Regions from separate parts of the Streptomyces rapamycinicus NRRL 5491 genome, predicted to be linked through region 4. Evidence: riboswitches for the same ligand, from Rfam matches in the RefSeq annotation. Region 4 holds a riboswitch; each other region holds the start of a gene.

Region 1 (2,189 bases), 5.9 Mb from region 4:
TCGTGCTGCGGGAGGTGTTCGGCTTCGGGTTCGACGAGATCGCCGCGGCGGTGGGGCGGTCGGAGGCGGCGTGCCGGCAGCTGCTGGTGCGGGCGCGGCGCCACATGCGGGCCGGACGGCCTCGGTTCACGGCGGACCGGGAGGAGCGGCGGGAGCTGGCCACACGGTTCTTCGACGCGCTGAAGGACGGCGATGTGGGCGGGCTGCGGAAGCTGCTGGCCGCCGATGTGCGGCTGGTCGGAGACGGTGGCGGCAAGGCCCCGCAGCTGGCCAGGGCCGTCATGGGCGCGGAGAACGTGGCGCGGTTGCTGGGCGGTGTCTTCCCCTGGCTGCTGCGGATCGATGTGTCGTTGGAGCCGTGCGAGGTCAACGGCCAGCCCGGCGCGATCCTCCGCGACCGGGACGGCAGGGTGCTCCACACGCTGGCCCTCGATGTGCTCGACGGGCGGATCCAGACCATCCGCACGGTGATCAACCCCGACAAGCTCGGCCACCTCGGGCCGGTCGGCGACGCCTGGGCCGTGGACCGTGAGGTGAAGCGGGCCCGCAGGCGGCCGAACCGACCGCGGGACGTGGCCGCTCGACGCTCTTGGTAGTCTCGGGGAGCCAGTCGTGCCACATCCGAGGCCAGGGAATCCGGTGCGAATCCGGAACTGACGCGCAGCGGTGAGGGGGACGGGCGGGGCATGTGACACCACTGGGAGGAGTCCGTGACGGCCGAGGGGCCGTCGCGAACGAGCACCGGGAAGGGGCCCCGTCCGGACGAGCCCGAGTCCGAAGACCTGCTGGCACCTCCGCGCCCGGCGCGCGGAGGACGTCCGTAGGCCAGGCTCCGCGAACGAGCCCCGACCACCGAGGCTGCCCGTGCTCCGTTCCGCCCGCCGTACCGCGGCGCTCCTGCTCGCCCCCGCCCTTCTGCTCACCGCGTGCGGTGGCTCCGGCCATGACGACGCGGACCCCGGAAGGGCCGCCGGTTCGGGCTATCCGCGCACGATCGACAACTGCGGCCACAAGGTCACCTTGAAGTCCGCCCCGAAGCGGGCCCTGTCGCTCAACCAGGGCACCACGGAGATCCTGCTCTCGCTCGGCCTCGCCGACCGCATGGCCGCCACCGCCACCTGGACCGATCCGGTGATGAAGGGCCTGGAGAAGGCCAATGCCAGGGTGGAGCGTCTGGCCGACAACGCGCCGTCCTTCGAGAAGTCCCTGGACGCCGAACCCGACTTCGTCACCGCCTCGTTCGTCTCCACCCTCGGCAAGGGCGGCGTGGCCACCCGCGAGCAGTTCGAGAAGCTGGGCGTGCCCACGTATGTCTCGCCGTCCGACTGCGCGGCGGGCAGGGACACCGAAAGCGGTGGCGACGGCGCCCGCGGCAAGCCCCTCACGCTTGATGTGGTGTACGGCGAAATACGCGACCTGGCCCACGCGTTCGGTGTCGACGAGCGCGGTGAGAAGCTCGTCGCGCGGCTGCGGGAGCGCGTCCGCAAGGCCACGGACGGAGTGGACGCCTCCGGTGTCTCCCTCATGTACTGGTTCGCCAACTCCCAGTCGCCCTACCTCGCCGGCTGCTGTGGCGCGCCGGGTGCCATCACCCGGGCCGTAGGGGCGGAGAACGCCTTCTCCGACACCCACGACGAGTGGCCGCAGATCAACTGGGAGACCGTGGCCGACCGCGACCCGGACGTCATCGTCCTCGGCGACCTCACGCGCAAGCAGCAGACCGCGGAGACCGCCAGGGCGAAGATGCGCTTCCTCGAGACCAACGCCGCCACCCGCAACCTCACCGCAGTGAAGAAGAAGCGGTACATCCTGCTGAGCGGGCAGGCCATGAACCCGTCCCTCCGTACGGTCGAAGGGGTGGAACAGGTCGCCGCCGGGCTGCGCGACTTCGGGCTCGCCAAGTGAGCACCCGTCGAGTGAGCACCCGACACCCGGGCATCCACCGTGTGAGCGCCCGCCTCCTGCTGCTGATCGCGGGAGGGCCGGCCGCGCTGCTCGCGTCGGTCGCGTTCGCCGTGACCATCGGCCCGGCCGACATCTCCACCGCCGACGTATGGGCGGCGGTCACCGCCCATCTCGGCCTGGGGAAGAGCACCTTGCCGCCGCTCCGGGACGGCATCGTGTGGAACCTGCGCATGCCGCGCACACTGCTCGCCGCGGTGTGCGGGGCGGGCCTGGCCCTCTGCGGG
Region 2 (2,189 bases), 3.5 Mb from region 4:
AGTCCACATACGCCTCCGCCCACTTGTGGGCCCAGTGGTCCTGGCCGCCGGGGTCGGTGACACCGCGGTCGAAGCCGGCCGTGCCGAGCCAGTCCTGCCAGGCCAGTTCGGGGGAGTCCTTGATCCCCATCAGCCGCTGTTCCTCGGAGTCGACGAAGAACAGGCCGCCGAAGGACCAGAACGCCTGGCCGCCGAGGTTGCTCTCGGGCTCCTGGTCGAGGAGGAGCACCTTGCGCCCCGCGGCGGCCAGTTCCGCCGTGGCCACCAGCCCGGCGAGCCCGTGGCCGACCACGATGGCGTCCGCGTCCGAGGACGCCCCGGAGGCGGCGAAGGCCGGAACCGCCGCCTGGGCGAGCGCGGCACCGGCGAGCACACCGCCCGCCGCCGTCAGGGCGCGGCGGCGGCTGATCCCGCTGATCCCGGCGGGCGACGCGGAATTCTCTGTGGAGTTCTCCATGAGCTGCCTTCCGGGAGGGGTTCGGAGGGTGCGGGAGATACGGAGGGGGCCGCCGCGACGGAATCGTGTTACCGGCCGACAACGTGTTACCGACGGTAGCCCACGGGGTGCGAGGCCGCCAGAGTTCTGCTCACAGGAGCAACTCCCCTACGTGGCAGGGGACTTCGGGCGTTCAGCGACCGCCCGGTGACGGCTCGGCCGAGGCACTCCCCCGCGGCGAGAAGGCGTACAGATCGAGGATGTCGGGCAGCGGCACCACCCCGGGGCCGCCCGCCCGGACCCAGGCCACGATGTCCTCCGTCGCGTCCGGGTCGTTGACCAGGCCGAGCCAGACCGGCCGGCCCCCGGCGGCCCGTCCGGCGGCCGACGGCTGCACCACGATCACATTGGCCTGGTCGCAGACGTCCAGACACTCGGAGACGCGTACGGGCGCCTCCGCACCGAGCCGCGCGAGCTGCGCGGCGTGGTCGACGCCGGTCACCTTGGGACTGCCGCAACAGCAGTCCCGGCACACGGTCACCCGGCACGGCAGCGGATCGGCCGGCCCTACGGGCACGCCGCACCACCCCTCCTCCGGGGAAGTCCGCCCCGGTGTCGATCGAGGAGGCGACCGCGTGAGTCTCCTGGCTCTCGGGTCGATGCTCGTCCCGGCCTTCCCACCCGCGCATGCGGGCAGTGGCCTGTCCGGGATCCGCTCGCCGATCACAGTGGCGGTACCGCGCCGGATTCTCACCGGCTTCCTCGTTCCGCCGTCGCCCTTGTCGCCCGGCATCATCGCATCCCGGGCGCCCCGCTCACTCCCTCGGGGCTCCGCAGCGCGCACAGCGAGCGAAGTGGGCGGTGTCCTGGATCGCGCCGCAGTCGGCGCAGACCCGCTCCAGCCAGCAGGCGGGGTCCCCGCCCTCGGGCTCGGCGGGCGCCGGGTCCGCCGCCTCCCGGTCCGCGGTCTCCGGGTCCACCGCCTCCCGGTCCGCCGTCCCCGGGTCCGGGTCGCCGGGCCGAGCCGTGCCGCTCATCGTGTGCGCCTCCTCATCCGGACCGTGCGCGGGTCCGTCAGCCGACCCTCTACCCCTGGTGGCGTCTCCGGAAGCAGCCAAGCTATAGATCCGATCTCTCACGCGCCCACGACCCTTGACGGGGCGTAATATCGCCCGCCCCCTCCCCAGTTATCGGATGACTCGGTAACGTATCCGCCTCGGGAGGCAACGATGCCGAGATCTTACCGACGCTCCGCAGTGGCATTTCTGCTCTGCGGCGTCCTGGCCATGACGCTCTTCGTCACCGGGCCCGCACAGGCGAAGGACTCCGCCTGGACCGTGCGCGGCCCCTCGCCCCACTCCGGTCCCCTCGCCCAACTGCGGCTCGACGGCGCCTCGGGAGCGCTGGCGCTCCAGGTGTCCCGGGGCGGACGTACGGTGATCGAGCCCTCGCCCGTGGGCATCGTCACCGAGCGGGCGGATCTGTCGCACGGGCTGCGCTATCTGGGACGCCACGACCGCACCGTCGTGGAGCGCTACCGGTCGACGGTCGGCAAGCAGCGCTCGCGCACGGCACGGATGACCGAGACCCGCTTCCGGTTCCGCGGCGGCGGGAACGCCCGGCTGGACCTCGTGGTGCGGGTCTCGGACGACGGGGTCGCCTATCGCTACGACCTGCCCTCCGGCAGCGGCGATGTCCTCGGCGAGACCTCGGCCTTCACCCTGCCCCCGGACGCGGCCGCGTGGCTGGGCGA
Region 3 (2,189 bases), 6.0 Mb from region 4:
CGGTCCGCCAGGCCCAGCAGGGTGCCGAGCGTGGCCAGGGACTTCTCCAGGTCGTTGACCCAGATGTTGCGGCCGTTGACGACACCGGCGACCAGCCGCTTGCGGGGCAGCCCGCCGACGGCGGCCAGCGCGTCCAGGTTCGCCGCGGCGGCCTCCGTGAAGTCCAGCGCCAGCCCCTCGACCGGGGCCTTGGCCAGCACCGGCAGCGCCTCGCCGAGACGGTCGAAGTACGAGGCGACCAGCAGCTTCGGGCGGTCGGTGAGGGCGCCCAGGTCGCGGTAGGCGCGCCCGGCCGCGTGTCGCTCGGCGGGGGTGCGGTCCTGGACCAGGGCGGGCTCGTCGAGCTGCACCCATTCGGCACCGGCCGCCCGCAGGTCGGCCATGACCTCGGCGTACACCGGAAGCAGCCGGTCCAGCAGGGTGAGCGGCTCGAAGCCGGCGGGCGCGCCGGGCGCGGGCTTGGCGAGCAGGAGGTACGTGACGGGGCCGACGAGGACCGGTCGCGCGGTCAGCCCGAGGGCGATGGCCTCCTTGAGCTCCGCGACCTGCTTGGCGGAGTCGGCCGCGAACACCGTGTCCGGACCGAGTTCGGGGACCAGATAGTGGTAGTTGGTGTCGAACCACTTGGTCATTTCCAGCGGCGCCACGTCCTGGGTGCCCCGCGCCATCGCGAAGTACCCGTCGAGCGGGTCGGCGGCGACCGCGTCCCGGTGGCGGCCGGGGATGGCGCCGACCATGACGGTGGTGTCCAGCACATGGTCGTAGTACGAGAAGTCGCCGGTGGGGACCTCGTCGATGCCCGCCCCGGCCAGTTGCCGCCAGTTGGCGCGGCGCAGTTCGGCGGCGGTGGCCCTCAGCGCGTCGCCGGTGACGCGGCCCTTCCAGTAGCCCTCGATCGCCTTCTTCAGTTCCCGGTTCGGGCCCTGGCGGGGGTAGCCGTACACGGTGGCCCGTGCCGCCGCGGCTGCGGACTTGGTGGTCACGGAGATCTCCTTCGCGAGATGAATCCCTGAGGTCCCGGCGACGGGAGGAGAGCGCGAAGGGTGACGGACCGGACGCCACGACCTCGCGCGGCAGGCGCGCGGTCGTCCACCTGGTACCTGTTCGCCGACCCGCCCTCGAGGTCACCGGGATGTCCGCGCACGGGTGGTCCGTACGCGGGCAGATGGCAGGTCTTCGGACTCACGGGCGCGTCCTCCTCAGGAGGACACCTACTGGCCGTCGCTTCCCAGGTCCTTCTCACCGGACCCAGTGCGTATGACGGCGGTCGTTCCCGCTCACCGCTGCGGGGCAGTCCCGGATTTCCACCGGGTTCCCTCTTGCGACGCCTCCCGCCTGGCGGACGGGGCGAACCAGCTGCACCGGCCAGCCTACGGCATGGGAAACCCCCGGCCGTGTCGGCCGGGGGTTCCGCTCCTCACGGGCGCGTGGAGCAGGGGGTCAGCACGCTCCGGAGTCCGACTCGCCCACCAGGTTGACCGGGACGGTGACGAAGGAGAACTGGTTGCTGGCGCATACGCCGGGGAAGGTCGTGCTGCTGGTGTTGTTGACGGTGACATCGGGAGTGTCCTCCGCGACGGCACCGGTCGCGCCGACGGCGAGGGACGCGGCGGTGAGAGCGAGCGTGGACAGGGCGGTCCGCATACGCATGGGAACTCCTTGCTGGGGATGAGCGGCCGGAAATGACCGGCTTCGCATGCATGGTGCCCCTTTGTCGGGCGGATCGCGGCCCAACGTCCCCCCAATGGGGTAACACGTCACCCGCTGTCACATCATCCGCCGCCGAGCCGCGCGTCGTCCGCCGGGGCGCAGGGCGGGATGGTCGGCGGGCGGGCCGGGTCGGGGACGCGGTTGGTGAAACCGCCGGGGACCGAGCGGCACTGCTGTTCGCGGAAGCGGACCGGTGCGGTGCCCACGCGGCGGGCGAACAGCCTGCTGAAGTAGGCGGGGTCGTCGTAGCCGACGCGGCGGGCGATGGCGGCCACCGGCAGTTCGGTGCCGACCAGGCCGCGCCGCTCTCGCGGTCGGTGTACGCGACGATGCGCGGGAACTCCGGGTCCACCCGGACCTCCAGCCGCTTCGACCGCAAGGTGCGCTCGGTGCGCTCGGTGGCGCGGGCGGACGCGGTGTCACGGGCGTGCGCGGTACCACCGCCCGCGCCGATGGCCGTTCCGATTCCGGCCAGTGTG
Region 4 (2,189 bases):
CCAGTGACGCCGAGGACCCACACCCCGCGCACGGCGACCCGGCTGTCACCCGGCTGTCAGTGGCCTGCGGCAGACTACGGGCATGGACATCACGATCAGGCGCGCGCGGGACGAGGAGCTGGACGGAATCGGAGAGCTCACCGCACAGGTGTATCTGGGGGACGGGCTCCTGGACTTCGGGGACAGTGATCCTTATCTCGCCACCCTGCGCGACGCCCGCCGCCGGGCCGCCGAGTCCGAAGTGCTGGTCGCGGCGGACACGACGAGCGACGAGGTGCTGGGCGCCGTGGCGTTCGCCGTGCATGGCGGGGCGTACGCGGAGCTGGCCCGACCCGGCGAGGGCGAGTTCCGGATGCTGGTCGTCCGCCCCGAGTCGCGCCGACGCGGCGCCGCCGAGGCGCTCGTGCGAGCCTGTCTGGACCGGGCCCGCGCACTGGGTCTGCGGCGAATAGTGATCAGCAGCCAGCACTCGATGACCGCCGCCCACCGCCTGTACGAGCGGCTGGGCTTCACCCGTGCCCCCGAGCGCGACTGGGCGCCCCTGCCGGGGACGGACTTCACCCTATGGGCCTTCACCGTGGAGCTTTGACACCCCGCGCCGCACGCCCCAGGTCGCGGGCCACCTTCGGAACGCATTAGCACATTCATGCGAAACTCCGCAGCTCCGACACAAGATATGGGGGTGCGTGCGTCGGCCAACACAAGATGTATGCTCGTCCTCGCTGTCGCCGCAGGGGAATCCGGTGGGAATCCGGAACTGTCCCGCAACGGTGTACGTGTGCGCTCAATTCGGCGTGCCCGTGAGTCCGAGCACCTGCCGACGGCCCTGTGAACACGTCCCCCGGCCTCGAGGGTTGGGCCGATGGACGCTGCGTGGTGTGCCTGACGTACGAGGAGTGCGGCAACGGCATGTCCGTACGCGCCCATCGCACCACCCTCGCGGCCCGGCCGAGCGAGGGAGAGCACCCCAGTGACCATCGCGCCCGCCGATCCGGTTTCAGCGCAGGCGGCTTCTCAGGCAGCGGACGACGCGCCCGGGACCGCCCTGCTACGGACTCTTACCGGACTCACCGCCGACCTTCCCGCCACCGACCCCGGCAAGGTCGCGGCCGCCGCCCTGCGCGGCCGTCATCCCGGCTCGGACGAGGCGGAGTTGCGTGCGCTCGCGACCGAGGCGGCGGCCGGGCTGATCGCCGAGGAGCCGGAGTACTCGCGGCTCGCGGCGCGGCTGCTGGCGCTGACCATCACGGAGGAGGCGGCCGGGCAGGGCGCGGTCTCCTTCTCGGCCTCCGTCCGGGTGGGCCACCGCGAGGGCCTGCTCGCCGACTCCACCGCGGAGTTCGCCGCCACCCACGCCGAGCGGCTGGACGCGCTGGTGGAGCGGGCGCTGGCCGACGGCGCCGACAACCGCTTCGGCTACTTCGGGCTGCGCACCCTCTACAGCCGCTATCTGCTCCGCCACCCCATCACCCGTCAGGTGATCGAAACCCCGCAGCACTTCCTGCTGCGCGTGGCCTGCGGGCTCGCCGAGGACCACTCGGAGCGGGCGCTGGACGACGTCGCCGAGCTCTACCGGCTGACCAGCACGCTGTCGTATCTGCCCAGCTCCCCCACGCTGTTCAACTCCGGCACCCGGCATCCGCAGATGTCGTCCTGCTATCTGCTGGACTCCCCGCTGGACGAGCTGGACTCGATCTACAACCGCTACCACCAGGTGGCGCGGCTGTCGAAGCACGCGGGCGGCATCGGCCTGTCCTACTCCCGCATCCGGGCGCGCGGTTCTCTTATCCGGGGCACCAACGGGCACTCCAACGGCATCGTGCCGTTCCTGCGCACGCTCGACGCCTCGGTGGCAGCCGTCAACCAGGGTGGCCGGCGCAAGGGCGCGGCCTGTGTCTACCTGGAGACCTGGCACGCGGACCTCGAGGAGTTCCTGGAGCTGCGGGACAACACCGGCGAGGACGCCCGCCGCACCCACAACCTCAACATCGCCCACTGGATCCCTGACGAGTTCATGCGCCGGGTCGAGGCGGACGCCGACTGGTCGCTGTTCTCCCCGGCCGACGCGCCCGATCTGGTGGACCTGTGGGGCGAGGAGTTCGACGCCGCGTACCGCCGGGCCGAGGCCGAGGGGAAGGCCGTCAAGCAGGTCCCGGCGCGCCAGCTGTACGCCCGGATGATGCGCACCC

The links. A riboswitch is a leader RNA that binds a small molecule or an ion and turns the genes downstream of it on or off. The one in region 4 is predicted to bind cobalamin.
Region 1: another riboswitch for cobalamin. It lies ahead of LIV37_RS42745 (ABC transporter substrate-binding protein); the one in region 4 lies ahead of LIV37_RS18000 (ribonucleoside-diphosphate reductase subunit alpha).
Region 2: another riboswitch for cobalamin. It lies ahead of LIV37_RS03980 ((2Fe-2S) ferredoxin domain-containing protein); the one in region 4 lies ahead of LIV37_RS18000 (ribonucleoside-diphosphate reductase subunit alpha).
Region 3: another riboswitch for cobalamin. It lies ahead of metE (5-methyltetrahydropteroyltriglutamate--homocysteine S-methyltransferase); the one in region 4 lies ahead of LIV37_RS18000 (ribonucleoside-diphosphate reductase subunit alpha).

The regions. Positions count from the first base shown of each region.
Region 1 covers NZ_CP085193.1:10,309,146-10,311,334, forward strand. The annotation lists gene LIV37_RS42740 (RNA polymerase sigma-70 factor) at 1-596, shown strand, start outside; cobalamin riboswitch at 591-804, shown strand; gene LIV37_RS42745 (ABC transporter substrate-binding protein) at 865-1,905, shown strand; gene LIV37_RS42750 (FecCD family ABC transporter permease) at 1,947-2,189, shown strand, end outside.
Region 2 covers NZ_CP085193.1:882,258-884,446, forward strand. The annotation lists gene LIV37_RS03975 (FAD-binding dehydrogenase) at 1-457, opposite strand, end outside; gene LIV37_RS03980 ((2Fe-2S) ferredoxin domain-containing protein) at 630-1,013, opposite strand; cobalamin riboswitch at 1,059-1,236, opposite strand; gene LIV37_RS03985 (hypothetical protein) at 1,252-1,473, opposite strand; gene LIV37_RS03990 (glycoside hydrolase family 97 protein) at 1,666-2,189, shown strand, end outside.
Region 3 covers NZ_CP085193.1:10,376,759-10,378,947, forward strand. The annotation lists gene metE (5-methyltetrahydropteroyltriglutamate--homocysteine S-methyltransferase) at 1-983, opposite strand, end outside; cobalamin riboswitch at 1,151-1,372, opposite strand; gene LIV37_RS43070 (hypothetical protein) at 1,441-1,650, opposite strand; partial or broken gene LIV37_RS43075 (helix-turn-helix domain-containing protein) at 1,773-2,000, opposite strand.
Region 4 covers NZ_CP085193.1:4,409,574-4,411,762, forward strand. The annotation lists gene LIV37_RS17990 (DUF7196 family protein) at 1-7, shown strand, start outside; gene LIV37_RS17995 (GNAT family N-acetyltransferase) at 83-589, shown strand; cobalamin riboswitch at 710-836, shown strand; gene LIV37_RS18000 (ribonucleoside-diphosphate reductase subunit alpha) at 971-2,189, shown strand, end outside.